3 regions of the Ancylobacter polymorphus genome follow, and region 3 is predicted to be linked to each of the others. Evidence: predicted binding sites of a transcription regulator. Region 3 holds the regulator's gene; each other region holds the start of a gene.
The links. Region 3 encodes LexA, which represses DNA repair genes until DNA is damaged. Its sites were predicted from a motif close to TGTTCNNNNTGTGTTCNG; they were not measured.
Positions count from the first base shown of each region.

Region 1: a site for LexA is predicted at 8,870-8,887, ahead of ssb (single-stranded DNA-binding protein). Genes of this name have one in related genera too.
Region 2: a site for LexA is predicted at 910-927, ahead of K9D25_RS24700 (ImuA family protein). Genes of this name have one in related genera too.

Region 1 is NZ_CP083239.1:3,401,150-3,410,889, forward strand. It holds gene tgt (tRNA guanosine(34) transglycosylase Tgt) at 1-322, opposite strand, end outside; gene queA (tRNA preQ1(34) S-adenosylmethionine ribosyltransferase-isomerase QueA) at 319-1,404, opposite strand; gene K9D25_RS16125 (peptidylprolyl isomerase) at 1,487-1,945, opposite strand; gene K9D25_RS16130 (peptidylprolyl isomerase) at 1,977-2,549, opposite strand; gene coaD (pantetheine-phosphate adenylyltransferase) at 2,585-3,085, opposite strand; gene K9D25_RS16140 (alpha/beta hydrolase family protein) at 3,194-4,195, opposite strand; gene gyrA (DNA gyrase subunit A) at 4,323-7,106, opposite strand; gene K9D25_RS16150 (MarC family protein) at 7,383-8,009, shown strand; gene ssb (single-stranded DNA-binding protein) at 8,154-8,717, opposite strand; gene K9D25_RS16160 (hypothetical protein) at 8,990-9,142, shown strand; gene uvrA (excinuclease ABC subunit UvrA) at 9,240-9,740, shown strand, end outside.
Region 2 is NZ_CP083243.1:72,118-81,857, forward strand. It holds partial or broken gene K9D25_RS24695 (ATP-dependent helicase) at 1-783, opposite strand, end outside; gene K9D25_RS24700 (ImuA family protein) at 978-1,736, shown strand; gene K9D25_RS24705 (Y-family DNA polymerase) at 1,651-3,174, shown strand; gene K9D25_RS24710 (error-prone DNA polymerase) at 3,171-6,440, shown strand; gene K9D25_RS24715 (hypothetical protein) at 6,532-6,708, shown strand; partial or broken gene xth (exodeoxyribonuclease III) at 6,719-7,502, shown strand; gene K9D25_RS24725 (DUF1810 domain-containing protein) at 7,499-7,936, shown strand; gene ligD (DNA ligase D) at 8,054-9,740, shown strand, end outside.
Region 3 is NZ_CP083239.1:3,187,271-3,197,010, forward strand. It holds gene gltA (citrate synthase) at 1-707, opposite strand, end outside; gene gltX (glutamate--tRNA ligase) at 949-2,385, opposite strand; gene K9D25_RS15045 (ComEC/Rec2 family competence protein) at 2,493-4,865, shown strand; gene lexA (transcriptional repressor LexA) at 4,859-5,554, opposite strand; gene K9D25_RS15055 (GntR family transcriptional regulator) at 5,703-6,416, opposite strand; gene hpxZ (oxalurate catabolism protein HpxZ) at 6,500-6,886, opposite strand; gene K9D25_RS15065 (molybdopterin molybdotransferase MoeA) at 6,943-8,163, opposite strand; gene moaC (cyclic pyranopterin monophosphate synthase MoaC) at 8,174-8,659, opposite strand; gene trpC (indole-3-glycerol phosphate synthase TrpC) at 8,663-9,478, opposite strand; gene trpD (anthranilate phosphoribosyltransferase) at 9,488-9,740, opposite strand, start outside.

The DNA of each region.
Region 1 (9,740 bases), 210 kb from region 3:
ACATGACCTGGAAGCCGCCGGAATCGGTGAGGATAGGATGCGGCCAGCGCATCATCTGATGCAGCCCGCCGAGCCGGTCCACGCGTTCGGCGCCGGGGCGCAGCATCAGGTGATAGGTGTTGCCGAGCAGGATGTCGGCACCGAGCTCGCGCACCTGCCCAGGATACATACCTTTCACCGTACCGGCGGTCCCCACCGGCATGAAGGCGGGCGTGCGCACCACACCGCGTGGCGTCACCACCTCGCCGAGCCGGGCGGCGCCATCGGTGGCGTGCAGGCGGTAATGAAAATCGGTCGGCAGGGAATGATCGGAACTGTTCATGGCCGGGCTTGTGGCAGCAAAAGGCAGGCATCGCCATAGGAATAGAAGCGGTAGCCACTGGCGATGGCGTGGGCATAGGCGCGCTTCTGGGTCTCATGACCAATGAACGCCGCCACCAGCATGACCAGCGTCGAACGCGGCAGGTGGAAATTGGTCAGCATGCCGTCGATGAAGCGGAAGTGCGTGCCGGGGGTGATGAAGATATCCGTTTCGCCGCGCCAGGCGCTGAGAAGTCCCTCTTGCGAGGCGGCGCTCTCGATGAGGCGGGTGGCCGTGGTGCCGACGGTGACGACCTTGCCGCCCCGCGCCCGCACCGCGTTCAGCGCGGCCGCGGTTTCGGGAGAAACCTCGCCCCATTCGGCATGCATCCGGTGGTCAGCCGTGTCGTCGGCCTTGACGGGGAGAAAGGTCCCGGCGCCGACATGCAGGGTGACGCGATGGGTCTCGACGCCCCGCGCGGCCAGACGCTCGATCAACTCGGGGGTGAAGTGCAGCCCTGCTGTCGGCGCCGCGACCGACCCCTCATGCGCGGCGAACATGGTCTGGTAATCCGCCCGGTCCTGCGCATCGTCGGCGCGCTTGGCGGCAATATAGGGCGGCAGCGGGATATGGCCGATGGCGGCGATGGCGGCATCGAGCGCCGGACCGGCGGCCGCGAAGCGCAGCGTGACCTCGCCCCCCTCGCCTTTCGCCTCGACGCGCGCGGCGAGCGTGGTTTCGCCCTCGGGAGAGGCGAATTCGATCGTGTCGCCGGGAGCCAGCCGCTTGCCGGGACGGGCGAGCGCAAGCCAGCTGTCCGGGCCGAGCCGCTTATGCAGCATGGCTTCGACCTGCACCCCTTCGCCCTGCGAGGTGGCACGGCGGCGGATGCCGTCGAGCCGTGCCGGAAGCACGCGCGTATCGTTGACGACCAGCGCGTCGCCGGCAGCCAGCAGTTCCGGCAGATCACGCACCTGCGCGTCGGTCAGTTCCGGGTCCGCACCGGCGCGCACAACGAGCAGCCGCGCCGCATCGCGCGGCGAGACGGGCCGGAGCGCGATGGACTCGGGCGGCAGATCGAAATCGAACAGGTCGACACGCATGGAAGGCCCGGCTCTTACAAAAGGCGATCCCGGACGCGCTCACGCGCATCCGGGACAGCATCATGCCTCAACGTCGCGGTGATCAGGCGGAAACGGTCGCCTTGACGATCTTGTCCGGGTTCTGCACCGGCTCGCCGCGCTTGATCTTGTCGACATTCTCCATGCCTTCGATCACCTCGCCCCACACGGTGTACTGGCCATCGAGGAAGCCGGCATCGGCGAAGCAGATGAAGAACTGGCTGTCGGCGGAATCCGGGTGCTGGGCGCGGGCCATGGAGGCGGTGCCGCGCACATGGCGTCCCTTGTTGAATTCAGCCTTCAGATTCTTGCCCGAGCCGCCGCGGCCGGTGCCGGTGGGATCGCCGGTCTGGGCCATGAAGCCGTCGATGACGCGGTGGAAGACCACGCCATCGTAGAAGCCCTGCTTGGCGAGCTCGCTAATGCGCGCGACGTGGCCGGGCGCGAGGTCCGGGCGGAAGCGGATCTTGACCGGCCCCTGCGTCGTTTCGAGCAGCAGCGTGGTTTCAGCGGTGTCGGTCATTGGTCTCTCCTTTACTGGAAGGTTGGCGGCGTCACTTGACGTCCGCAGCCACCTTCATCGAGATGATCTTGTCGGGGTTCTGCACCGGCTCGCCGCGCTTGATCTTGTCGACGTTCTCCATGCCGGACACGACCTGGCCGATCACGGTGTATTGGCCGTTGAGGAAGGACGCATCGCCGAAGGTGATGAAGAACTGCGAGTTGGCGCTGTTGGGGCTGGAAGCGCGTGCCATGCCGACCGTGCCGCGCTTGAAGGGCACGTTGGAGAACTCGGCCGGAAGGTTCGGATAGCGCGAGCCGCCGGTGCCGTTGCCATATTGGCCATCGCCCGTCTGCGCCATGAAGCCTTCGATGACGCGATGGAACGGCACGTTGTCATAGTAGCCTTCGCGCGCCAGCGTCTTGATGCGCTCGGCGTGCTGGGGGGCGATATCCGAGCGCAGCACGAAGATCACCGGACCCTTGGTGGTCTGCATGATGATCGCGTTCTGCGGGTCGACATTCGGCGGCAGCTTGGGCGCCTGCGCCGAGGCCGGAGCGACGGCGACCACGGCCAGCGCGCAGGCGACGGAGAAGGCAGCGAGAAGGCGTCGGATCATGGGCATGAACTCCGTTGAGCGATGGCGAAGACCGCCCGTTGCTAGGCCCCGCGCCCGAACCGACCGCGCAGGCGGACGAGAACCGGGCCGGGCACAAAGGCGGAAACATCCCCGCCCATGGCCGCGATCTGCCGCACCAGCGTGGCGGTGATGGGGCGGGCAATGGGGGAGGCCGGCAGGAAAACGGTCTGCACGCCGGGCTTCAGCGTCGCGTTCATTCCGGCCATCTGCATTTCATAGTCGAGATCGGTGCCGTCGCGCAGGCCGCGGATGAGCAGGCTCGCGCCATGGGCCTCGGCGGCATCGACGACGAGATTGTCGAAGGTGACGCAGTCGAGCCGGGCGCCCTCCTCATGGGCGATGGGCGCGAACACCTCACTCAACATCTCCAGCCTCTCGGCCGGCGCGAAGAGCGGCGCCTTGCCGGGATGGATGCCGACGCCCACCACGAGCCGGTCCACCAGCCGCGCCGCAGCACGCGCGACTTCGACATGGCCGTTGGTCGGCGGGTCGAAGGAGCCGGGGTAGAAGGCGGTGCGCATGGCGCTCATCTCGGGCCTCTCGGTGCGCGGCAAGGGTTAGCGGTCTCGCGGCCTGGACGCAAGCCGCGGTGGTTTCCACTTCGCCACCGGTGACTGTGTCGCCTCCGCTCAGGGGGCACCGAGCTCGGTATCCAGAAAATGCAATACGGCGTCGGCCACCTGCGCGTGGAGGGCCGCGCGCCCCTCCGCGGCGGTGCCGTTATGGCAGATCGGGCCATCGCCCTGCTGCTCCGCCTCCAGCAACGCGACCGCCCCCGGCTTGCACAGTGGCAGGAAGCTGAAATGCGTAGCGCCGTCCAAAGCGATATAGCGTCCCAATGCGAAAGGGAGATGCGCGGCCAGATAACGCGACTCCAGTGCGGCCGGCACATGCGGGTCGCCCTCGCCTGCCGAGATCACCAGCACAGGCACTTTCAGGGCAGCGAGGCTCTCCGGCGTGAAGCCGCGCGCCAGCCCGAGATCGAGCGATACCGCCGCACCCACGCGCCGGTCGGCGAGATCACCGGCCAACAGCGTGCGCGCCTCGACCGTGCTTCCCACCTCAAGCCGACCAGATATCTCGCAGGCCGCGAGCTGGGCATAAACGTCGCAGTCCGCCGCGAAACGGGCCGGATCGAAACGCGCACCAGCAAGCGCCATCGCCGTCCAGCCGCCGAGAGAATGGCCGATGACGCCGACCTTGTCGGCATCTGCACCGAAGGCGGGGTCGCGGGTGATCCGGTCGATCAGCCGGGACAGATCGCGCGGCCGTTCCCAAAGTCGGGCGCCAATATCGGGCTTGAGGTTGCGGCTGGTGGTGCCGGGATGGTTCACCGCCGCGACCATATAGCCATGCCGCGCAAGCGCGACCGCCAGCCAGGCCTGGTTGCCGAGATTGCCGCCAAAGCCGTGAGAGAGCACGACGAGACGGTGGCGACCGGCTGCCGGGGCGGCGTCGACGATGACGGATTCGCCCACCAAGACGGCATTGTCGCCGATCAAGGTCTGCGGGCCCGCCGCCGATGTCGGATACCAGACCGCCGCCTCCAGGGGGCGCTCCGGAATCTCGGTGAGGCTCAGCCGGCGAAAGCCGACACCGTCGGCGCGCGCGACTCCAGCGCTGATCGCCATGAAGGCAAGCGCGAGAAGGAGGAAAAGGGGACGCATGGGCGATGACATTCGGCGGGGCAACATACGAGGCGTGGAAACAAGAACGGCGCCTTCTGGCGCCGTTCCGTGTTCTCATCATGGCCTTGGCTCAGCTTGCGGCGTCTTCGCCCGCCGCCTCGCCGCCCAGCGCCTCGTCGCCCTCGTCCTCGGTGACGCGCTCGACGGAGACGACCTTCTCGTCCTCCGCCGTGTCGAACACGATCACGCCTTGGCTGCCACGCCCCACGGTGCGGATGCCGTTCACCGGGCAGCGGATGAGCTGGCCGCCATCGGTGACCAGCATGATCTGATCGGCGTCCTCCACGGGGAACGAGGCAACCAACGGGCCGTTGCGGTCATTGACCGCCATGGCGACGATGCCCTTACCGCCGCGCCGCGTGGTGCGGTACTCATAGGACGAGGTGCGCTTGCCGTAGCCATTCTCCGAGAGTGTCAGGATGAATTGCTCGGCAGCGCCCATGGCGACATAGCGCGCCTGGTCGATATCCGCCGGCCCGGCAACCGCTTCTTCCGCATCCGGCTCGACGATCTCGGCCTCAACGACCTCGCCCTCCTCGCCATTGGCCTCCACGCCGTTCTGGCTCCGGCGGATGGCGTTGGCGAGCTTGATATAGGCGGCACGCTCTTCCGCCGTCGCCTCGACATGGCGAATGATCGCCATGGAAATGAGCCGATCACCCTCTTCCAGCTGGATGCCGCGCACGCCCATGGAATCGCGTCCCTTGAAGACACGCACCTCGGTAACGGGAAAGCGGATGCACTGGCCGTTGGCGCTGGTCAGCAGCACGTCGTCGGCCTCGGTGCAGAGTTGCACGCCGGCGATGGACTCACCCACTTCCAGCTTCATCGCGATCTTGCCGTTGCGGTTCACATTGGTGAAATCGGACAGCTCGTTCCGCCGCACCGTGCCGGAATTGGTCGCGAACATGATCTGAAGCCGGCTCCACGCCTCCTCGTCCGGCAGCGCCATGATCGAGGTGATGCGCTCGCCTTCGGTGAGCGGCAGAATGTTCACCAGCGCCTTGCCGCGCGACTGCGGCGCCGACATCGGCAGGCGCCAGACCTTCAGCTTGTAGACCTGCCCCTTGGACGAGAAGAACAGCACCGGCGCATGGGTCGAGGCGACGAAGAGGCGGGTGACGAAATCTTCGTCCTTGGTCTGCATCGCCGAGCGGCCCTTGCCGCCGCGCCGCTGCGCGCGATAGGTCGACAGCGGCACACGCTTGACATAGCCGGCATGGGAAACCGTGACGACCATGTCTTCGCGGGCGATCAGGTCCTCGTCCTCGAAATCGCCCTCAGCTTCGGTGATCTCGGTCTTGCGCGGCGTGCCGAATTCCGCCTTCACCGCCAACAGCTCGTCCTTGACGATGCCACGGATGCGCTCGCGGCTGGCGAGAATGTCGAGATATTCGCGAATCTCTACCGCGATCTTGTCGAGTTCGTCCGCGACCTCGTCCCGGCCCAGCGCGGTGAGGCGCTGCAGGCGCAGATCGAGAATGGCGCGCGCCTGCTCGGCGGAGAGGCGATAGGTGCCGTCCTCGGCGAGCCGATGCCGGGGATCGTCGATGAGCGCGATCAGCGGGGCGACATCCATCGCCGGCCAATGCCGCGTCATCAGCGCCTCGCGCGCCGACGCGGGATCGGGCGAGGTGCGGATCGTGTGGATGATCTCGTCGATATTGGCGACGGCGATGGCGAGGCCGACCAGCACATGCGCACGGTCACGCGCCTTGCGCAGCAGGAACTTGGTCCGCCGGCTCACCACGTCCTCGCGGAAGGCGACGAAGGCGGTCAACAGATCCAGCAGGTTCATCAGCGCCGGCTTGCCGCCGTTCAGCGCCACCATATTCGCGCCGAAGGACGTCTGCAGCGCGGTCATGCGGTAGAGATTGTTCAGCACGACATCCGCCTGGGCGTCGCGCTTGACCTCGAACACCACCCGCATGCCTTCGCGGGAGGATTCGTCGCGGATTTCGGCGATGCCCTCCAGCCGCTTCTCGCGCACCAGTTCGGCGATGCGCTCGATCATGGTCGCCTTGTTCACCTGATAGGGAATTTCGGTGACGATGATGGCGTCACGGTCCTTGCGGATTTCCTCGATCGTCGCGCGCGAACGCATGACGATGGAGCCGCGGCCGGTGAGATAGGCTTGCCTTATGCCGCTGCGTCCGAGAATGAGCGCGCCTGTGGGGAAGTCCGGGCCCTGAATATAGTCGAGCAGCCGCTCCACATCGAGCGAGGGGTCGTCGATAAGCGCAACGCACGCATCCACCACCTCGCCGAGATTGTGCGGGGGGATGTTGGTCGCCATGCCGACGGCGATGCCGCCGGCGCCGTTGACCAGAAGATTGGGGAAGCGGGCCGGCAGGACCGTCGGCTCCTGCTCGCGGCCGTCGTAATTGTCCTGGAAATCGACCGTGTCCTTGTCGAGATCGTCCAGCAGGTTCATCGCCGGCTTGGCGAGGCGCACCTCGGTGTAGCGCTCGGCCGCCGGCGGGTCGCCATCGACAGAACCGAAATTGCCCTGGCCGTCGATCAGCGGCAGGCGCATGGAGAAGTCCTGCGCCAGACGCACCAGCGCGTCATAGATCGCCTGGTTGCCGTGCGGATGGTACTTACCCATCGTATCGCCGGTCACACGCGCCGATTTATTGTAGGGGCGCTCAGGCGTGTAATTGTTCTCGCGCATCGAGAACAGAATACGGCGATGCACCGGCTTCAGACCGTCGCGCACATCGGGAAGCGCGCGCGAGACGATGACGCTCATCGCATAGTCGAGATAGCTGCGGGACAGCTCCTCGGTGATCGAGACGGGCCGGATATCCGAAGGGCCGCCGCCCTCCGGGTTGAACGTGTCGGAATCGGACAAGGAATCGTCTTTCCGTGGTTGCGGAACGTGTGTGCCTGTTTAGACCATTCTGCCCGGAAACGCCAGCGCGACGGCTTTTTCTCCGGCGCCAAAACGCGTGCCTTACCAACGGCTTACAGCCCCAATTCCACAGCCCCGCGCGAAGGTGGCGAAAGCGCGGCGCCGCGCCCAGCCAAGCGGTGTCATCTGAGAGGCCTTGGCAGGCCCGCGTGGGGACGATCTTATAGAATGCTACCGTCGGCGGGGGCGCCGTGATTGAAGGCGGAAGGTGGCGACGTGCTCGACTATATGTTCTCGGCCATCGTGACCATGGCGGTGGTGATCGACCCGATCGGCCTCGCGCCGCTGTTCCTGGCCGTCACCTCGGATCTGACGGCTGGAGAAAGGCGTCTGGTGGCGCTCCGTTCGGCCGCCATTGCGCTCGCGATATTGGTCACGTTCGGCCTTGTCGGCGCGCCGCTTCTGGCCGCGCTGGGTATCACCCTGCCCGCGTTTCGCATCGCCGGTGGGCTGTTGCTGTTCGCGATCTCTTTCGAGATGGTGTTCGGCCGGCGCACCGAGCGCAAATTCGACGCGTCGGAAGTCGCCCAGCGCGAAAAGCTCCTGCGGACGCTCGCGGTCTTCCCGCTCGCCATCCCGCTGATGGCCGGGCCCGGCGCCATCACCGCCATGCTGCTGCTGGCCGGCGAGGCGCATGGCGACCCGGCGCGGCTCGCGGCGCTTTTCGTCATCACCGCGCTGGTGATCGCGAGCTGCCTCGCTGTCTTCCTCGCGGCCCGTCGGATGGACAGGCTGCTTGGTGTCACCGGCAACGCCATTCTTTCGCGCCTGCTGGGCGTGGTGCTGACCGCGCTGGCGGTACAGTTCGTGATCGACGGGATCCGGGCGTCGTTCCTCACCTGAGCTCCCTATCGGGAATTGCCCGTCTTTGTTGCCGCCTCCGCGACCCCATGCGGCTCACGCACCGTTAGCGGCGCTTACTCGCACTGCGCATCTTGCAGTGGTAGGCCGCACCGCTCTGCCCTGTACCGGTTCGGTGACCAGGCCTCAGAACGGAATCTCGTCGTCCAGGTCGCCGCCGGAGCCGCCAGCGGGCCCGCCGCCGAACTTGCCGCCGCCCGATCCGCTCGCAGGTGCCGGACGACGCTCGCCACCAAAGGAACGCCCGCCACCCGAACCGCCGCCATAGCCGCCGCCCGAACCGAAATCGCTGCTCCCGGCGCTGTAATCATCTCCGCCGCCGCCTTCCGACCCGCCGCCGCGGCTGTCGAGAATGGTGAGTTCGCCCCGGAACGGCCGCAGCACGATTTCGGTGAAGTAGCGCTCGCCGCCATTCTGGTCGGTGGCCTTGCGGGTCTCGATCTGGCCTTCAATATAGACCTTGGAACCCTTGCGCAGATACTGCTCCGCGACGCGCAGCAGGTTCTCGTTGAAAATCACCACGCTGTGCCACTCGGTGCGCTCCTTGCGCTCCCCCGAGGCCTTGTCGCGCCACGTTTCCGAGGTCGCGATGCGCAAATTGCACACGCGCCCGCCATTCTGGAACGTCCGCACTTCGGGGTCGCGGCCGAGATTGCCGATCAGGATCACCTTGTTGACGCTGCCCGCCATCTTGTCCTCCGAAACTGCCGGACGCCCGCTCTGGCGCGCGCTCGTGAAAGGGAACGCATAATAGACCAGCGGACGCCCGGCCGCGCGCCTCGGGCCTGTGCTGTCCACCGCTTTGCGCCCACATGGCGCCGCGGAACATCGACCAGAAACATTGTTCTTGTTCTGTTCCTAGCATTGTGTCTAAGCTGCCGCAAGAGTGCTGAGTCGACATTGCGAAGCGCGCGCGCCGGACTATGTTTACCCTGTGTTCTAAAAGGGAGCCTGTCCCCATCATGACCCAGATGCGCCATCGCCCGCGCGCCCGTGCCATCGCCGTCCGTGCCGAAGAGGCCCGCCAGGCGTTGATCCGCCGCGCCTTTCTGGCCGTAGCCGGCGCACTTGCTGTCGCGGCGGGTTTGGCAGCGCTGCACGGCGTCGGGGGCTGATCCCTTCGCCGGGCGGGCCTCGTCGCCGTAATGCGCCGCCCTGCAAAATCTGTTGTTCGGCGTAGCTGCCCGTAGAAACCGGCGAGAAGAGTTCGGAATGAAGGACCGCGTGGATCTCCCGCGCCGCGATGCCCGCACGATTGCGATCCGGGGCGCGCGCGAGCACAACCTCAAGAATGTCGATCTCGAAATCCCGCGCGACAGCCTGGTGGTATTCACCGGCCTGTCCGGGTCGGGCAAGTCGTCTCTGGCCTTCGACACCATCTATGCCGAGGGTCAGCGCCGCTATGTCGAGAGCCTCTCGGCCTATGCGCGCCAGTTTCTGGAGATGATGCAGAAGCCGGATGTCGATCAGATCGACGGCCTCTCGCCGGCCATTTCCATCGAGCAGAAAACGACCTCGAAGAATCCGCGCTCGACGGTCGGCACCGTCACCGAGATCTATGACTATATGCGCCTGCTTTGGGCGCGCGTGGGCGTGCCCTATTCGCCGGCCACCGGACTGCCGATCGAAAGCCAGACCGTCAGCCAGATGGTCGACCGGGTGCTCGCCCTGCCGGAGAAGACGCGGCTTTATCTGCTCGCGCCCGTGGTGCGC
Region 2 (9,740 bases), on a different replicon from region 3:
CCCAGGCTTCAGCGCCGTCAGGATCGAAGCCTGAAGCCGGTTGGTGTCCTGATATTCGTCGACGAGTACGTGATCCCAGCGCCCGCCGATATCGTCGGCCAGGACTGGATCGCCGACCATCTGCGCCCAATAAAGCAGGAGGTCATCGTAATCGAGCACGTTCTGGACCTGCTTGGTCTCGACATAGCCCGCGAACAGCTCGCGCAGCTGCGCCTCCCACTGCGCGACCCAGGGAAAGTTCGCGCGCAGCACGTCCTGCAGCGGAGCTTCCGCATTGACCGTCCGCGAATAGATCGCCAGGCACGTTCCCTTGGTCGGAAACCGGCTTTCCATCTTCGAAAAGCCGAGCTGATGGCGCACGAGGTTCATCAGGTCCGCACTGTCCTCTCGATCATGGATGGTGAACTGCGGATCGAGACCGATCTGGTCGGCATAGTCGCGCAGCAGCCGCGCGCCGATGCCGTGGAAGGTGCCCGCCCAGGCGAGCGCGTCGGTGAGCACGCCGGCCCTGTCTCCCAGCACCCGGGCGCAGATGCGCTCGACGCGACGCCCCATCTCGGAGGCCGCGCGCCGCGAGAAGGTCATCAGCAGGATCCGGCGCGGATCGGCGCTGTTGACGATCAGATGGGCGACCCGATGCGCCAGCGTGTTGGTCTTGCCCGACCCGGCGCCGGCAATGATCAGCAGCGGCCCGCCGACCTTGCCGTCGGCGAGGCCCACGCCATGCTCGACGGCGCTGCGCTGTCGGTCGTTCAACTTTTCCAGATGCGCCGCGCCGCCCATATCCCCGTCCCCGTATCCGCTTGAGAATCAACAACCATCCGCGAATACACGGACATTACTCGCTCCGATCTATCGTCGCCGTTACCGAAGAGTCTTTCGCGAGTCCGATTGACTCAGCCGCCAATTGAGAACAAATAAAGAACATACCAGCGGAGAGACCCCTTGCAAAGCCCTGAGGAGCAGCCTTTTTCGACATGCCGAAGCCCGCCGTCAGTTCCATCGCCGAGCTTCGCGAGCGCATCCAGCGCCTCGAAGGCGGGGCGGGCCGTGGGCGGAAGGTTCTGCCGTTCGGTCTGCCGCAGATCGACCGGCGGCTTCCGGGAGGCGGGCTGGCGCTCGGCTGCCTGCATGAGGTGGCGGGCGGTGGGAATGGCGCGGTTGATGGGGCTGCGGCCGCCTTGTTCGCCGCCGGTGTTGCGGCACGCGTTCGCGGCAAAGTGCTGTGGTGCGTCACCCGCCAGGATTTGTTCGCACCGGCGCTCGCCCAGGCGGGGCTTCTTCCCGGCCGGGTGATCTTCGTTGAGGCGGGCGACGAGAAGGCGCTGCTCGCCTGCATGGAAGAAGGGTTGCGCCATGGGGGGCTCGGCGCCGTCGTCGGGGAGGTGGCACGGCTGTCGATGACCGCGTCGCGCCGCCTGCAGCTCGCGGCGGAAGGCTCCGGCACCATCGGCATCGCCGTGCGGCGCTGGCGGCGCGCGGCGGAGGTGGCGGATTTCGGGCAGCCGACGGCCAGCGTCACACGCTGGCGCGTCTCGGTCTTGCCCTCCGAGCCCCTTCCTGTCCCCGGCGTCGGACGCCCCCGCTGGCTGCTGGAACTGATCCGGTGTCGCGCCGGAGAAAGCGCGGATTTTGAAGTGGAATCCTGCGATGCACAGGGTCGTATCGCTCTATTTTCCGAGATGGCCGACGGATCGCCTCAGACGGAAATCGGGCGACGCCGCGCCGCCCTCTGAGGCACCGCTTGTCCTCATTGGTCGAGAAGGGCGGCGGCGTGTGGTTCTCGCCGCGGACCTTGCCGCCCTGCGGGCAGGGTTGCGCATGGGCATGCCGGTGACCAAGGCGCAGGCTCTCGTTCCTGGCCTCGTCGTCATGGACGCTGATCCTCGCGCAGACGCCGATGGCCTGGCCCGCCTGGCGCTCTGGGCGCTGCAACGCATCTCGCCGATCGTCGCCGCCGATCCGCCCGACGGGCTGGTGATCGACACTACCGGCGCCGACCATCTTCATGGTGGCGAGGCCGCCATGCTGACATCGATGGTGCAGCGTTTCGCGGCGTCCGGTGTCGAAGCCCGCGCCGCGCTCGCCGATAGCTGGGGGGCCGCCCATGCCTGCGCCCGCTTCTCCGGTCGGCCGGCGCTCGTGATTCCGCCCGGCGAGAGCGAGGCCGCGCTGAGCGACCTGCCGATCGCAGCGCTACGGCTCGATTGCGGCATCGTCGCGGATCTGCGCACGCTCGGCTTCGAGCGCATCGGCGAGCTCGCCAGCCAGCCGCGCGCGCCGCTGGCGCTGCGCTTCGGGCCGGAGATTGGCCGCCGCCTCGACCAAGCCCTTGGGATTGCCGCCGAGCCGATCGATCCCATTCGCGCGCCAGATCTGGTCGAGGTCCGACGGGCCTATCCCGAGCCTATCGGCGCCGCCGAAACCATCGCCCGTTATGTCAGCAAGCTCGTCACCGAGCTGTGCGAGCAGCTGGAAGCCAGGGGACTCGGCGCCAAGCGGCTCGACCTGCTGTTTCACCGGGTCGACAATACCCGGCAGGCAATCCGGGTCGGAACGGCGCTGCCCGTGCGTGACGTGCGCCGCCTCACCCGCCTGCTCACTGACCAGATCGAGAAGGTCGATCCCGGCTTCGGCATCGAGGTGATGACGCTCGCCGCCACCCTGGCCGAGCCGCTTGTCGCGAAGCAGGCGATCTCGTCGCTCGTGGAAGAGCCCGAAGCCGATGTGTCCGATCTGGTCGACACCCTCGCCAACCGGGTCGGGGAACGCAGCCTCTACCGCTTCGCTCCCGTCGCCAGCGACGTGCCGGAACGCTCGGTCACGCGAGTGCCGGCGCTCGCTCCCGAGGATGACGCAACCTGGCATGGCGACTGGCCTCGCCCGCCTCGGCTGCTGCCGCGTCCCGAGCCGATCGAGACCCTGGCGCTCCTGCCCGACCATCCGCCGGTCTGGTTTACGTGGCGCGGCATTCGCCGGCGCGTGCGTCGGGCCGACGGACCCGAGCGGCTGTTCGAGGAATGGTGGAAGCGGGACGCCGAGCTGTCGGCCGTGCGGGACTACTTCCGCGTCGAGGATCATGGCGGCGAGCGGTTCTGGATTTTCCGCGCCGGCGACGGCGAGGATCCCGAGACCGGCTCGCATCGATGGTTCCTGCACGGAATCTTCGGATGACCGGCCCCCGCTACGCCGAGCTCCAGGCGACGTCGCATTTCTCGTTCCTGCGCGGCGCCTCGTCCTGCGAGGAGCTATTCGAGCAGGCGAAGATGCTGGACATCGAGGCGCTCGGCATCGTCGACCGAAATTCGCTGGCCGGGATCGTGCGAGCGCATCAGGCGGCGAAGGAAGCCGGCATCCGGCTGATCGTCGGCTGCCGCCTCGATCTCGTCTGCGGGATATCGGTGCTGGTTTATCCGACCGATCGCGACGCCTATGCCCGGCTTTGCCGGCTCCTCTCGTTGGGAAAGAAGCGCGGCGGCAAGGCGAAGTGCCGACTCGAATGGGCCGATCTCGCCGCCTATGGCGACGGTTTCATCGCTGTGCTTGTGCCGGACGAGGCCGATGAGACCTGCGCGCTCCGGCTTCGCCGGCTTCGCGAGGCCTTCGCCGACCGCGCCTTCCTGGCGTTGACACTGCGCCGGCGGCCCAACGACCAGCTACGCCTGTGGCAATTGTCGAACATGGCGGCCGCAGCACGCGTGCCGATCGTCGTGACCAACGACGTGCTGTTCCACGAACCCGGCCGGCGCATCCTGCAGGATGTCGTCGCGGCGATCCGGCACAATGCGACGATTGACGAGCTCGGCTTCCGGCGTGAACGGCACGCGGACCGCCACCTGAAGGCGCCGGCCGAAATGCACCGGCTGTTTCCGCGCTATCCCGAGGCACTCGCACGCACGATCGAGATCATGGAGCGCTGCCGCTTCTCGCTCGACGAACTCGCTTACCAATATCCGGAGGAGAAACTGTTTCCCGACCTGACGCCCCAGCAGGCGCTGGAGACGTTGACCTGGGAGGGCGCGGCGCAGCGCTATCCCGAGGGCCTGCCCGGCAAGGTCCGGCGCAACCTCGAGCACGAATTGCGGCTGATTGAGAAGCTCGAATACGCGCCGTATTTCCTGACCGTCAATTCGATCGTCCGTTTCGCGCGATCACGGGGGATTCTCTGTCAGGGCCGTGGTTCGGCTGCTAACAGCGCCGTCTGCTATGTCCTCGGCGTCACCAGCATCGACCCGGATCGCAACGACCTGCTGTTCGAACGTTTCGTCTCGGAGGAACGCCGCGAGCCGCCCGACATCGATGTCGATTTCGAACACGAGCGGCGCGAGGAGGTCATCCAGTGGGTCTACGAGACCTATGGCCGTGACCGGGCCGCGCTGTGCTCGACCGTGATCCGGTACAGGGGGAAGGGCGCCATCCGCGATGTCGGCAAGGCGCTCGGCCTGCCGGAGGATTTGACGAAGACTCTATCCTCGCAGGTCTGGGGCTGGTCGGAAGGCGTCGAGCAGAAGCATGCTGAGGGGCTGAATCTCAACATGGGCGATCGCCGCCTGCGGCTGGCGCTGGAGCTCGCCCATCAGCTGGTCGGCACGCCCAGACACCTTTCCCAGCATCCCGGCGGATTCGTTCTCACCCGCGACCGCCTTGACGAGCTGGTGCCGATCGAGCCCGCCGCCATGGTCGACCGCCAGGTTGTGGAGTGGGACAAGGACGACATCGACATCCTGAAATTCATGAAGGTCGACGTTCTGGCGCTGGGCATGCTGTCCTGCATGCGCCGCGGCTTCGACCTCCTCTCCGAGCACAAGGGGATCGAGCTCGATTTGGCGACGATCCCGCCGGAGGATCCGCGCACCTACGCCATGATCCGCCGCGCGGACACGTTAGGGACGTTTCAGATCGAAAGCCGTGCCCAGATGGCGATGCTGCCGCGCATCCGTCCGCGCACCTTCTACGACCTCGTCATCGAGGTCGCCATCGTGCGCCCCGGCCCGATCCAGGGCGACATGGTCCACCCTTATCTGCGCCGGCGCGAGGGCAAGGAGGATGTCGTCTATCCCAAGCCTGAGCTCGAGGCGGTGCTGGGCAAGACCCTCGGCGTGCCGCTGTTTCAGGAGCAAGCGATGAGGGTGGCGATCGAATGTGCCGGCTTTACCCCTGGCGAGGCTGACCAGTTGCGCCGCGCCATGGCGACCTTCAAGCACACGGGTGGGGTGTCGAAGTTCGGTGAGAAGCTCATTGGCGGCATGGTCACCCATGGCTATGAGCGCGATTTCGCCGAGCGCACCTTTCGCCAGCTTGAGGGCTTCGGCTCCTATGGTTTTCCGGAGAGCCATGCGGCTTCCTTCGCCTTGATCGCCTATGCCTCGTCCTGGCTGAAGTGCTGGCATCCGGACGTGTTCTGCGCGGCGCTGCTGAACGCCCAGCCCATGGGCTTTTACGCGCCGGCGCAGATCGTGCGGGACGCGACGGCGCACGGCGTCGAGGTTCGGCCTGTCTGCGTCAACACCTCACGGTGGGACTGCACGCTGGAGCCGCGCGATGCCGATGACGGTTGCTTCGCCGTTCGGCTGGGGTTGCGCATGGTCAAGGGACTCGGCAATGCCGAGGCTGCGCGTCTGGTCTCCTGCCGCACCGATCAGCCTTTCCTGTCGGTCGATGACCTCTGGCGCCGCGCGCGCATTCCGTCGGCCGCCCTGGTCGAACTCGCTGAGGCCGACGCCTTCCGCCCGGCGCTTGGTCTCGCACGCCGTGAAGCGCTTTGGGCGATCAAGGCGCTGCGCGATGAACCCCTCCCGCTGTTCGCCGCTGCGGCCGTCCGGGAAGCTTCACCGGTTCCAGAACAGGATGAGCAGGTCGTTGCTCTTCGCCCCATGGCCGCTGGCGGCGAAGTTGTCGAGGACTACGGGCATGTGGGGCTGACCCTGCGTGATCACCCCGTTTCCTTTCTGCGAAAAGATCTGGCGCGACGGCGCATCATCACCTGCGCCGAAGCAATGGCCTCGCGCGACCGGCGCTGGGTCGAGGTCGCAGGCCTCGTGCTCGTGCGGCAGCGTCCCGGCTCGGCTAAGGGGGTGATGTTCATAACCCTCGAGGATGAGACTGCCGTCGCCAACCTCGTCGTCTGGCAGAAAGTGTTCGAGACGCATCGGCGCATCGTGCTCGGCGCCGGCATGATCGGCGTGCGGGGGCGCATTCAGCGGGAAGGCGAGGTGGTTCATCTCGTCGCCCATAACCTGACCGATCTCTCGGCCGAGCTGGCCAGCGTCGGAACGCGCGACGGCAGTTTCCCGCTCTCACATGGGCGTGGAGATGAGTTCCACCACGGTTCGCCGACGCCTGACCCGCGCGGTCTGTCGAAGGGACCGCGACCGCGCGACATCGTGGACCCGTATGGCCACATCGACGAGATCAGGGTGAAGACCCGGGATTTCCGGTAGCGGCGAGGACCGCTGGCCGGGGATTTTCCGCCCACCTGAGTCGAAAGCCGATTTCGCGCGTTTAGGTGGGGAATGACCAAGGGAGGACCCTATGACCAGACGCGAACTTATCGATACGGGCACCGACAAACGCTATGTCCGTCGCGACGAGCAAGGCCAATTCAAGGAATCCGACGATGTCGGCAGGTCGCTGGCGCAGGACGTGCGCAAATCGGCGAAGATGAAGGTGAAGGCGGGCGAGGGCGACAGGGGCGACCGCAAGCGCTAGCCCTGCCGCGATGAAGATCGCGACCTTCAACGTCAATGGCGTAAATGGCCGGCTTTCGGTGCTGCTGCGATGGTTGGCCGACGCACAGCCCGACGTCGTGTGCCTGCAGGAGCTGAAGGCACCGGACGAACGGTTCCCCCGCCGCGAGATCGAAAAGGCCGGATACGGCGCCATCTGGCATGGGCAGAAGAGTTGGAACGGTGTCGCGATCCTCGCGCGCGGGGCGGATCCGATCGAAACCCGCCGCGGCCTTCCGGGGGATCCGGATGACAGCCACAGCCGCTATATCGAGGCCGCCATTGGCGGCATCCTCATCGGCTGCCTGTACCTGCCCAACGGCAACCCCGCGCCAGGCCCGAAATTCGAGTACAAGCTCCGCTGGTTCGAGCGCATGACGGCCTATGCATCGGAGCTGCTCGATCTCGATGTGCCGGTGATGCTGATCGGCGATTACAATGTCATGCCGACGGAGCTGGACGTCTACAAGCCCGAGCGATGATGCCCTGTTTCGGCCCGAGGTCCGCAGCGCCTTCCATGCCCTGGTCGCGCAAGGTTGGACCGACGCCCTGCGCGAGCTCCATCCGGGCGTGCGCATCTACACCTTCTGGGACTATTTCCGGAACGCCTGGGGCCGCAACGCCGGCCTGCGACTCGACCATCTGCTGTTGAGCCCGGCTATCGCTGACCGCCTCATCGCGGCGGATGTCGATCGCGCCGTCCGTGGCTGGGAGAAGGCCAGCGATCACGCCCCAGTCTGGATCGAACTCGCCGACATTATCGAGGGCGAAGCATGAATGTCTCCGATCCCTATGAACTGGCGCGTTTCAGGACGGCCCAACACCCCGTCTTCGAGACCGCCCTCGCGGAACTGCGCGCCGGCCGCAAGCAGACGCACTGGATGTGGTTCATCTTCCCGCAATTGCGCGGCCTCGGCCGCTCGCCGACCGCCCAATTTTATGGGATCTCCTCGATCGAGGAAGCCCGCGCCTACCTTGCCGATCCGGTCCTCGGCGAACGCCTGCGGCTCGCCACAGCGTCGACGCTCACCGTCGAGAGCCGCTCGGCACACGCGATCTTCGGCTCGCCCGACGACATGAAATTCCGCTCCTCGATGACGCTGTTCAGCGTAGCGGCGGGAGGGGAGGCCGGTTCTCCATTTCCGCAAGCGCTGGATCGATATTTTGCCGGAGAGGCGGATGCGCAGACTCTGCGTCTCCTTGAGGGTTGAGCCGCATCGGCGCCTCTAAACGGTCCGATCACGCTAGGTACGCGGCGCGGGCGGAACATGTTCCTGTCCGTGGCATTCTTGGGTTCAGGGATGATGTGTCTCCATCCGAGGACGCCGATGGCGAACGACAAGCTCACCACCTACAAGGCCAAGCGCGAGTTCCGCCAGACGCAGGAGCCGAGCGGCCAGGCGAAGGTGACCGCGTCGAATCGCCGGCGCTTCGTGATCCAGAAGCACGATGCCACCCGCCTCCACTACGACCTACGCCTCGAGCTCGACGGGGTTTTCAGATCGTGGGCGGTGACCAAGGGCCCCTCGCTCGATCCGCATGACAAGCGCCTCGCTGTCGAGGTTGAGGACCATCCACTCGACTATGGCGACTTCGAAGGCACGATCCCCAAGGGCCAGTACGGTGGCGGCACCGTCTTGCTGTGGGATCGCGGCTATTGGGAGCCGGAGGGAAGCCAGAGTCCCGAGCAGGCGCTGGTGAAGGGCGATCTCAAGTTCACCCTGGACGGCGAGCGACTCAAGGGCAGCTTCGTGCTGGTTCGGATGGCCAATGACCGTGAGCGCGGTAAGCGCACAAATTGGCTCCTCATCAAGCATCGTGACGAATTCGCCGTTGACGCCAATGGTGCGGCGGTCCTTGAGGAAAACGCCACGTCCGTTGCCTCCGGCCGCACAATGGAAGCGATCGCCGCCGGCAAGGGCCGCAAGCCGAAGCCCTTCATGGCACAGGACGGGAAGGTCGAGGCCGATGCGGTCTGGGACAGCCGCACGGGTCTCGCAGCGCAGGAGCGCAAGGCCGAGGCGCGAGGCAAGAAGAAGCCCGATACGGTGACTGCCGTCGATCTCCCCGATTTCATCGCTCCGCAGCTGTGCGAGACGCTGGATCGCCCGCCCTCGGCGAAAGGCTGGATCCACGAGATCAAGTTCGACGGCTATCGCATCCAGATGTGTGTGCTCGATGGCGAGGTGACGTTGAAGACCCGCAAAGGGCTCGACTGGACCGCCAAATATCCGGCCATCGCGCGCTCGGCCGGCAGGCTGCCGGATGCCATCATCGATGGCGAAATATGTGCGCTGGACGAGAACGGCGCGCCGGACTTCGCGGCCCTCCAAGCGGCGCTATCCGAGGGCAAGACCGACGCGCTGGTCTATTTCGCCTTCGACCTGCTGTTCGATGGTGGCGAGGATCTGCGGGCCCTGCCGCTGACCGAGCGCAAGGCGCGCTTGCAGCAGCTCCTGATCGATGCCGATGATGACCCCCTCCTCCGCTTCGTCGAGCATTTCGAGACCGGCGGCGAAGCGGTCCTTCGCTCCGCCTGCAAGCTGTCGCTGGAAGGCATCGTGTCGAAGCGCGCCGATGCGCCGTACGTGTCCGGTCGGACGGACAGCTGGGCGAAGTCGAAATGCCGCGCGGGACATGAGGTGGTCATCGGTGCCTATGCCACGACGCAGGGCAAATTCCGCTCGCTTCTCGTCGGCATCCATCGTGGCGACAGCTTCGTCTATGTTGGGCGGGTCGGAACGGGTTACGGCGCCGAAAAAGTGAAGACGCTCCTGCCGAAGCTGAAGGAGATGGAGGCGGCGGCGTCGCCCTTCACCGGAATCGGCGCGCCGAAGAAGGAGGCCGGCGTCGTCTGGCTGAAGCCCGAGCTCGTCGCCGAGATCGAGTTCGCCGGCTGGACGGCCGACGGTCTCGTGCGCCAGGCCGCCTTCAAGGGGCTGCGCGAGGACAAGCCGGCGGCCGAGGTGGAGGCCGAGAAGCCCGCGTCGCCCTTGAGGACCGATGTGCCGCAGC
Region 3 (9,740 bases):
TCGTGGTCGGCGTGCAGGATGAAGATGCGGTCGATCGCGCGCGAGAGGATCGGGTTGACCTTGTACTCCTCGCAGGGAACCGAGAAGCACATGCGCAGGAAGTTCGAGGCGTAGTCGAGATCGTTCTTGGGGTACACGAAGGGCTGGCCGATCGAGTACTTGTAGGCCATGGCCGCCAGCGTCGGGATCTTCGCGATCATTCGGATCGAGGCGATCATGCGCTGCTGCGGATCGGAAATGTCGGTGCTGTCATGGTAGAAGGCGGACAGCGCGCCGACCGAGGCCACCAGCACGGACATGGGATGCGCGTCGCGACGGAAGCCGTGGAAGAACCGGCTCATCTGCTCATGCACCATCGTGTGGCGCGTGACGCGGTAGTCGAAATCCGCCTTCTGGGCGGCGGTCGGCAGCTCCCCGTAGAGAAGCAGGTAGCAGGTTTCGAGGAAGTCGCTTTCGGCCAGCTGTTCGATGGGGTAGCCGCGATAGAGCAGGATGCCCTCGTCGCCATCGATATAGGTGATCTGGCTTTCGCAGGAGGCGGTGGAGGTGAAGCCGGGATCGTAGGTGAACTTGCCGGTCTGCGCGTAGAGCTTGGCGATATCGATCACGTCAGGACCGATCGTCCCGTTCAGGATCGGCAGCTCCCAGCTTTCATCGCCAATGGTGAGCGTGGCGGATTTTGGCGCGTTGCTTTGGCTGGCGTCCATGCGGGTCTCCCTGAACCTAGGAACGAACGGATCTGAAACGGATCGCGTCTTGGCGAGGGGCCGCGCCTGCCGTTTGGCGCTGTGCGTAGGAGACGGGGGGTGTCTCGCTGCGGCCCATGATCAAAGTCGTAGCGGTTTCGATCCGCCCTCGCAAGCGCAGCGAAAACGCTGCCGCAATGCGGCCGCCGGGCGGGCGCGAAACCATTGCATCCGCGCTTCCGCCATGTGCTAGAACGGTTTCTTACGCCTGCGCGACCGCGCCGGTCTGGTCGCCGATCCGGGCCAGCGACTCCTCGCGGCCGAGCACGGCCAGCACGTCGAAAATGCCGGGCGAGGTGGTCTTGCCGGTCACTGCCGCGCGCAGCGGCTGCGCCAGCATGCCGAGCTTGACGCCCTGCGCTTCCGCCACCGCACGCACCGCCGCCTCGGTCTCCGCCGCGTTCCAATTCGCCACCGCCGCGAGCTGTACGGACGCGGCCGCCAGCAGGCGGCGTGCCTCCTCGGTCAGCAGCGCCTGCGCCTTTTCTTCCAGCGGCAACGGGCGGGCGCGCCAGATATAGGCGGCGCTTTCAATGAGTTCGATCAGCGTCTTGGCGCGCTCCTTCAGTCCCGGCATGGCGGCGAGCAGCTGCGCGCGGCGCTCGGGCGTGAGCGCGGCGGCAATGGTGGCGCCCTCAGGAATATGCGGCAGCAGCGTGTCGATGGCCGCGAGCAGTTCGGCATCGGGCGTGGAGCGGATATAGAGGCCGTTGATGTTTTCCAGCTTGGCGAAGTCGAAACGCGCCGCCGAGCGGCCGACGCGGTCGAGATCGAACAGCTGCGCCATCTCCTCGGTGGAGAAAATCTCCTGGTCGCCATGGCTCCAGCCGAGGCGGACGAGATAGTTGCGCAAAGCGGCCGGCAGGTAGCCCATCGCCCGGTAGGCATCGACGCCCAGCGCGCCATGGCGCTTGGAGAGCTTTGCCCCGTCCGGTCCATGGATCAGCGGGATATGGGCCATCTTCGGCACCTCCCAGCCCAGCGCATGGTAGATCTGCGTCTGGCGCGCAGCATTGGTCAGATGATCGTCGCCGCGGATGATGTGGGTGACGTTCATATCGTGGTCGTCGACCACCACCGAGAGCATATAGGTCGGCGTACCATCGGAGCGCAGCAGCACCAGGTCGTCGAGGTCCTTGTTCGGAATCACCACCCGGCCCTGCACGAGGTCGTCGATGACGGTCTCGCCCTCGGTCGGCGCCTTCAGGCGGAACACCGGCTTGCGGTCGGCGGGCGCCTCGGCGGGGTCGCGGTCGCGCCAGCGGCCGTCATAGCGCGGCGGGCGGCCCTCCCTGCGGGCGGTCTCGCGCATCTCTTCCAGCTCCGCCGCGCTGGCATAGCAGGGATAGGCGCGGCCGGCGGCGATCATCTGTTCCACCGCTTCGCGGTGCCGCTCGGCGCGGGCGAACTGGTAGATCACCTCGCCCGACCAGTCGATGCCGAGCCATTTCAGCCCGTCGATGATGGCGTCGATCGCTTCCGGCGTGGAGCGCTGGCGGTCGGTGTCTTCGATGCGCAGCAGCATGGTGCCGCCCTTGGCGCGGGCATACAGCCAATTGAACAGCGCGGTGCGGGCGCCGCCAATGTGCAAGAAGCCGGTGGGCGAGGGGGCGAAGCGGGTAACGACGGTCTCGGACATATTTCTTCCGTCTGCGCCGCAGGGCGGCGTCGAAGCATGGCGGGCGCGGAGCGTGCGTGTACCATAGGTCGGCGACACGGGAAAAGCGCGCAGGGGCCTTGAGGGGGATGCAGCGGCCGCCGGAACGGGAAGCGCGAGACGGGCCGCGCGCGCGGGCCCGGGCGGCGGCGCTCGGCGCGGCGGGGGCGCGCGGGCACCCGGCGGCGGGCTGGTTGCCCGAGTTGTCCCTCGCGGGCCTCTGGCAGGCACTGGCCGCCGCGCTGGTGCGCGAGTTCGAGGACCGGCGCGGCTTTCTTTTTCTACCCCTGGGCTTTGCCGCCGGCGCGGCGCTGTATTTCGCCGCCCCGCATGAGCCTCTGCCCTATGCCGGCTGGGTGCCGGCCCTCGGCTCTCTTGGGCTGGCGGTGCTGGCACGCGCCCGACCCTTCGCCTTTCATTTCTTCGCCATGCTCGCTGTGGTCGCCGCCGGCTTCGCGGTAGCGGCGCTGCAGGTGCAGCGGATGGCGCATCCGGTGCTGGCGACAACGCTCAACGCGGTGGAGGTCAGCGGCTATGTCGAAGCGGCGGAACTTCGCCCACGCGGCAGCCGGATCACCCTCGCCGTCACCCGCTTGGAGCGCCCGCGCACCGATCCGCCAAGGCGGGTGCGGGTGACGCTGGCGGGGCGGGAGCCGCCGGCCGTGGGTAGCCATGTGACGCTGCGGGCGACGCTCGCCCCGCCGCCGGGGCCGTCCTATCCCGGCGGCTTCGATTTCGGCCGGGCGATCTGGCTCGATGGCATCGGCGCCACCGGCTACGCGCTCGGACGGCTGCAGTTGACGCCGGCGCGCGGTCCGCCGCCGCCGGGACTGGCGCTCACCACCTGGCTCGACGGCACCCGCCGCGCCATCGCCGCGCGTATCCAGGCGGCGCTTCCGGGCGAGGAGGGCGGCGTGGCCGTCGCGCTGGTCACCGGGCTGCGCGACGCGGTGCCGGAGTCGATCGAGGAAAGCATGCGAATCTCCGGCCTGTCGCATGTGCTGTCGATTTCCGGCCTGCATATGGCGCTGGTGGCGAGTTCGGTGTTCTTTCTCGCCCGGGCGCTGCTGGCGCTGGTGCCGGAATTCGCGCTTTACCGGCCGATCAAGGCCTGGGCGGCGCTGCCGGCCATGGCCTCGGCGAGCTTTTACCTTTTGCTGTCCGGCGCCGAGGTGCCGACCCAGCGCGCCTATGTGATGACGCTGCTGGTGCTTGCCGGAATTGTGCTCGGGCGCCCGGCACTCACCCTGCGCACGCTGGCGCTGGCGGCGCTGGCGCTGCTGGCGCTCTCGCCTCGGGCGGTGCTCGATCCCGGCGCGCAGATGTCGTTCGCCGCGACGCTGGGCCTGGTCGCCGCCTATGAGCGCTTCGGCTATCTCCTCACCGCCGTTCCCGCGCGGACAGGCCGCTGGCTGGGCGTGCCGGCGCGCCATATCGCGGCGCTGGTGCTGGCCTCGCTGGCGGCGGGGCTGGCGACGGCGCCTTACGCGGCCTATCACTTCCAGAGACTGGCACCGCTCAGCCTGCTGGCCAATCTCGGCGCCGCGCCGGTGGTGTCGTTCATCGTCATGCCGGCCGGCCTCGCCGGGGCGGTTCTGATTCCGTTCGGCTGGGATGATCCGGCGTGGCGGCTGATGGGCTGGGGCCTCGCCCGGATGCGCGATATTTCCGATCTCGTCGCTGCGCTGCCCGGCGCGGATCGCGGCGTGCCGGCGATGCCGGTGGCGAGCCTGGTGCTGATCAGCCTCGGGCTGGTCGTGCTCTGCCTCGCCCGCACCCGCCTTGTGCTGCTGGCGCCGGTGCTGGCCACCGCCGGCCTCGCCGTCGCGGCCACGGCGCCGCGCCCTGACCTCTATGTCGATACGGAGGCGCGAACCGTCGCGGTGCGGGGGAGGGATGGCGCGCTCGCCGTGATGGGCGATCGCGACAGCGGCGTGGGCGGGCGCTTTGCGGTGGAGCAATGGTTGAGCGCGGATGGCGCGCGGTCACGCTTCGGCGCGAAGGATCTTACGGCCGCCGCCGCCTGCGATCCGCTCGGCTGTACCCTCGCTCTGCCGGACGGGCGATTGGTCGCCCTGTCGCGCGACCGGGATTCGCTGGAGGATGATTGCCGTCTCGCGGCTGTGCTGGTGACGCCCTTCGCGCCGCCGCTGGACTGCGCGGCGACGGTGATCTACCGCGATCCGCGAATTTCTGTGGGCGGTGTCTCCGCCACGCTTCAGCCGGATGGACGTCTCACCCTCGCCTTTGCCCGCCGCGGGCCGGGCACACGGCCGTGGGAGCCGAAAACCCAGTCGCCGCCAACACCTGCAAGTGAACCCGCCTCCGCCGCTGGCGCATCGCGGCAAGGGGCGCCATCCAGCTCACCCGCCGATCCCTCGGCGATCGGCGCCGACCCCGCTGCTGCCGGACCGCTCGCCACCGATGACGAGGCACCACCGGCCGCCGACGCCGCTCAATAGCGCCGGAAAAGCCCCACAAGCTTGCCCTGGATGCGAACCCGGTCAGGGCCAAAAATCCGCGTCTCATAGGCGGGGTTGGCGGCTTCCAGCGCCACCGAGGCGCCCTTGCGGCGCAGGCGCTTGAGGGTCGCTTCCTCATCGTCGATCAGCGCGACGACAATCTCGCCGGTGCTGGCGGCGTCGCATTTACGGATCAGCGCCAGGTCGCCGTCGAGAATGCCGGCCTCGATCATCGAATCACCGCGCACTTCGAGCGCGAAATGCTCCCCGCCCGACAGCATTTCCGGCGGCATGCTGATGGTGTGGTCGCGCGACTGGATGGCGGAAATCGGCGTGCCGGCGGCGATGCGGCCCATGACCGGGATCGGCACCACGCGCCGCTCCGAATCGTCGTCGGAGGGCGGGCGAACCTTGCCGAGATTTCCCTCGATCACATTGGGCGAGAAGGGACGGGCCGGCTTCGGCGGCTGAGCGTCTTCCGGCAGGCGCACCACCTCCAGCGCCCGCGCGCGGTTTGGCAGGCGGCGGATGAAGCCGCGCTCTTCCAGCGCCGTGATCAGCCGGTGGATGCCGGACTTCGACCGCAGGTCCAGCGCCTCCTTCATCTCCTCGAAGGAAGGGGGCACGCCGTCCTTCTGGAGGCGTTCATTGATGAACAGAAGCAGCTCATGCTGTTTGCGGGTGAGCATCAAGACAACCCCGTCTGCCGGACGGCGCCGGAACGAAACAAATCACGAACAAAGACTAGCCGTTCTTATTGTGTTCCACAATGGGTAAAGAGAGGTTAAATACCTCCGGCACGGCCATCGGCGCGCATCGGCGTGTCCCGTCCCGTTGTCACAGCGTCTGGGCGTATTGCTCATAGGCGTCGTGGACGATGGCGATGTGGTCGCGCATCGCGCCGGCCGCGCCGTCGCGGTCGCCGCGCAGAATGGCCGTCGTCACCCGGTCGTGCTCGGCATGCGAGAGCGCGAGGCGGCCGAGCGCGCGGAACTGCGCGCGGCGGAACGGGGACAGGCGCCGGCGCGTGCCGAGCGTCAGTTCGATCAGATAGTCGTTGTGGCTGCCGGCATAGACCGAGGTGTGGAACAGTTCATTGGCCTCGCGATAGGCGGCGAAATCCCCCAGCCGCATGAGTTCGCCCATCTCGGCATGCAATTGTTCCAGCTGCCGTCGCTCGGGCGGTGTCATCTTGAGCGCGCACAGGCCGGCGCAGAGCGCTTCCAGCTCGGCCATCACCTCGAACATGTTCTGCAGCCGCGCGACGCTCGGGCGTGCCACCACGGCGCCGCGATGCGGGCGGGCGTCGACCAGGCCGGAGGCGACGAGTTCGCGCAGCGCCTCCCGCACGGGGGTGCGCGACACGCCGAAGCGGGCGGCGAGCGCGGTCTCGTCGAGCGCCGAACCGGGAGGCAGCGTGCCGCGGGTGATTTCGTCGGCAAGCTGCATGCGCAACTCTTCCGCGCGCGTCGTGCGCCCCGGCCGGCCCGGCGCCGGTCGGGAGGGGGAGGTGGGCCGATCGAGCGGCAGGCGGACAGGCAGCACCGACATGAGCGAACACAGAACCGACGGGCGCGCCCGAATGCCGGGCGGCCATCCCATGTGTAGCCGCCGCGCCGGGCTTCACCAAGGGCTCAGAGAGGGTCGTCGATCACGCTGACATGGGCAGCCACCACTTTCCACCCTTCCGGCGTGCGCATCCAGGTCTGCATCTGCCGGCCGACCCGCCCCGGCGCGGTCTCCCGCCGGAACAGGGTGGAGGCCACCGCCATGTCGCGGCCATAGGTGGTGATCACCGTGCCGTCGAGTGTCCGTTCCAGCCCGGCCGGCGAGCGGGCGGCGCGGAAGGCGCGGATCGCCGCGATGCCATAGAGATTCTCGCCCCCGCCATAGCGCAGGGTGCGGGCATCATCCCAGAACAGCGCGTCGAGTTCGGCGACATCGTTGGCCACCAGCGCCCGCTCATAGCGCTCGAAGGCGGCGCGGACTTCGGCCACCACCTCGGGAAGATCGATGTCCATGCGCAGCCCCTCCTTCGCCAGCCAAGCGTTGAGAACACAGGCGTGGCGGGGCGGCGTCAATCCTCCAGGCGCAGAATCTCGCAGGGTTCCCCGGCCATGGCCGCCGGCGCGTGGGGCCGGCGGACCAGCAGCACATCGGCGCGGGCGAGGTTGCGCAGCATGGAACTGTCCTGCACCGGCAGCGGCCGCACCAGCGGCACACCTTCCGCATGGCCGACGATTTCGGCTCGCTGGAAATCCATGCGCTGCTCGTTTGCCTTCACGTCCCCGGCCAGCCGGGCCGGCTCCAGCGCGGGATGGGGCGGCACCGCCAGCCCCTGCAGCGCCTTGATCAGCGGCACGAGGAACAGCAGCGCGCAGACATGGGCGGAAACCGGGTTGCCCGGCAGCCCCAGAACCTGCGTGCGCGTCGCGCCGGAACGGCCGAACATCAGCGGCTTGCCCGGCCGCAGCGCGATCTTGTGCACGGCGAGGTCGACCCCCTGCGCCGTGAGCGCCGGGGCGATGAGGTCGTGGTCCCCCACAGAGGCGCCGCCCGTCGTCACCAGCACGTCGAAGCCGCCATCGAGCGCGGCCCGCACGCCGGTCTCGGTCGCGTCCATGCGGTCGGGGAGGATGCCGAGGTCGATCACCTCCGCCCCGGCGCCACGGGCGAGGGCGGCGACGGAGTAGATATTGGAGACGATCACCTGATGCACCCCCGCGCCTGTACCCGGCCGCACCAGCTCGTCGCCGGTGGAGAGCAGCGCGACACGGGGGCGGCGCGCCACGGATACCATGTCGACATCGCCGGCGGCGACAAGGGCGAGGTCGCGCGCACGCAGGCGGTGGCCGGCCGGCAGCAGCGTCTCGCCCGCGGCGAAGTCGCCACCGGCGCGACGGATGTGGCGGCCGGCGGTCGCGGCTTCCGTCACCGTGACGCTGTCGCCCGCACGGCGCGTGTCTTCCTGGATGACGATGGCGTCGGCGCCCTGCGGCAGGACGGCGCCGGTGAAGATGCGCACCGTGGTGCCCGGCAGCACCGCGCCGGCAAAGGGGCGGCCGGCGGCGGATTCGCCGATGACGGTGAGCGTTGCCCCGGTGTCGGTGGCATCCTGCGCCCGCAGCGCGTAGCCATCCATGGCGGAAACATCGGCACCCGGCGTCGTGCGGCGGGCGATCACCGGCGCGGCCAGCACCCGGCCGGCGGCGGCGTCCAGCGACACGGTCTCGGCGCCGAGCGGCCCGGCGGTGGAGAGCAGGAGGGCCAGCGCCTCCTCGACCGGCATCAGCGCCATGGTTCTCTCCTCAGTCGGCCTGCCAGTGGCCGGAACGCCCGCCGGCCTTTTCCAGCAGGCGGACATTTTCGATCCGCATGCCCCGGTCCACCGCCTTGGCCATGTCGTAAATGGTGAGGCCGGCGACGGTGACGGCGGTCAGCGCTTCCATCTCCACTCCGGTCTGGCCGGCGGTGCGCACGGTGGCGCGGATGACGAGACCGGGCAAAGCGCGGGCAGGCTCGATCTCCACCGCGACCTTGGACAGCAGCAGCGCGTGGCAGAGCGGGATCAGCTCATGCGTGCGCTTGGCCGCCATGATGCCGGCGAGCCGCGCCGTGCCGATCACGTCGCCCTTCTTGGCGTTGCCGGAGAGGATGAGCTCGAGCGTTTCCGCCTGCATCGTCACTTGGCCCTCCGCCACCGCCACGCGGTCGGTCACCGCTTTGTCGGCGACATCGACCATATGAGCGGCGCCGGCGGCGTCGAGATGGGTCAGGCGGGGCGTGTCGCTCATCGCTCAGCCGGCCGCGCGCGCGGGCAGGGCGGGGGCGAGCAGGGCGCGCGTCGCCGCCGCCACATCCGCCTGCCGCATCAGGCTTTCGCCGACAAGGATGGTGCTGATGTTCACCTGCGCCAGCCGGGCGATATCGTCCGGCGTGAAGATGCCGCTCTCGCCGACGATGATGCGCTCCGCCGGGATGCGCGGGGCGAGGCGCTCGGAGGTTTCCAGCGTCACCTCGAAGGTGCGCAGGTTGCGGTTGTTGATGCCGACCAGCTTCGCCGGCAGCCTCAAGGCCCGGTCGAGCTCGGCGTCGTCATGCACCTCGACCAGCGCGTCCATGCCGAGGCCGTGGGCGGTCTCCACGAGGTCGAGTGCCAGCGCGTCGTCGACCGAGGCCATGATGACGAGAATGCAGTCCGCGCCCCAGCTGCGCGCCTCGTACACCTGATAGGTGTCGTAAAGGAAATCCTTGCGCAGCGCCGGCAGCGCGCAGGCGGCGCGGGCGGCGACGAGGAATTGCGGTGCGCCCTGGAAGGAGGGGCCGTCGGTCAGCACGGACAGGCACGCCGCGCCGCCGGCCTCATAGGCCTTCGCCAGCGCGGGCGGGTCGAAATCGGCGCGGATCAGTCCCTTGGACGGGCTGGCCTTCTTGATCTCGGCGATCAGCGCGGTGGTGCCGGCGGCGATCTTCGCCTCGATCGCCCGCAGGAAGCCACGCGCCGGCGGCTGCGCCTCGGCGCTCGCGCGAACCTGCGCGAGCGGCCGCTCACGCTTGGCGGTGGCGATCTCCTCGCGCTTATAGGCGCCGATCTTTTCCAGAATGTCGGCCATGGCGCGCTCCTATTCCGCCGCCGCCAGCGCCGAGGTGGCGATCAGCCGGTCGAGCGCCGCGGCGGCATGGCCGCCCGTGAGGCTGGCGCGGGCCAGCTCCAGCCCGGAACCGAGATCGTCCGCCTTGCCGGCGACGACCAGCGCGGCGGCGGCATTGAGCAGCGAGACATCGGCATAGGCGCTGGGCTCGCCCGCCAGCACGGCGCGCAGCGCCAGCGCATTGGCGGCGCCGTCGCCGCCCTTTAGCGCCTCCGGCGTCGCC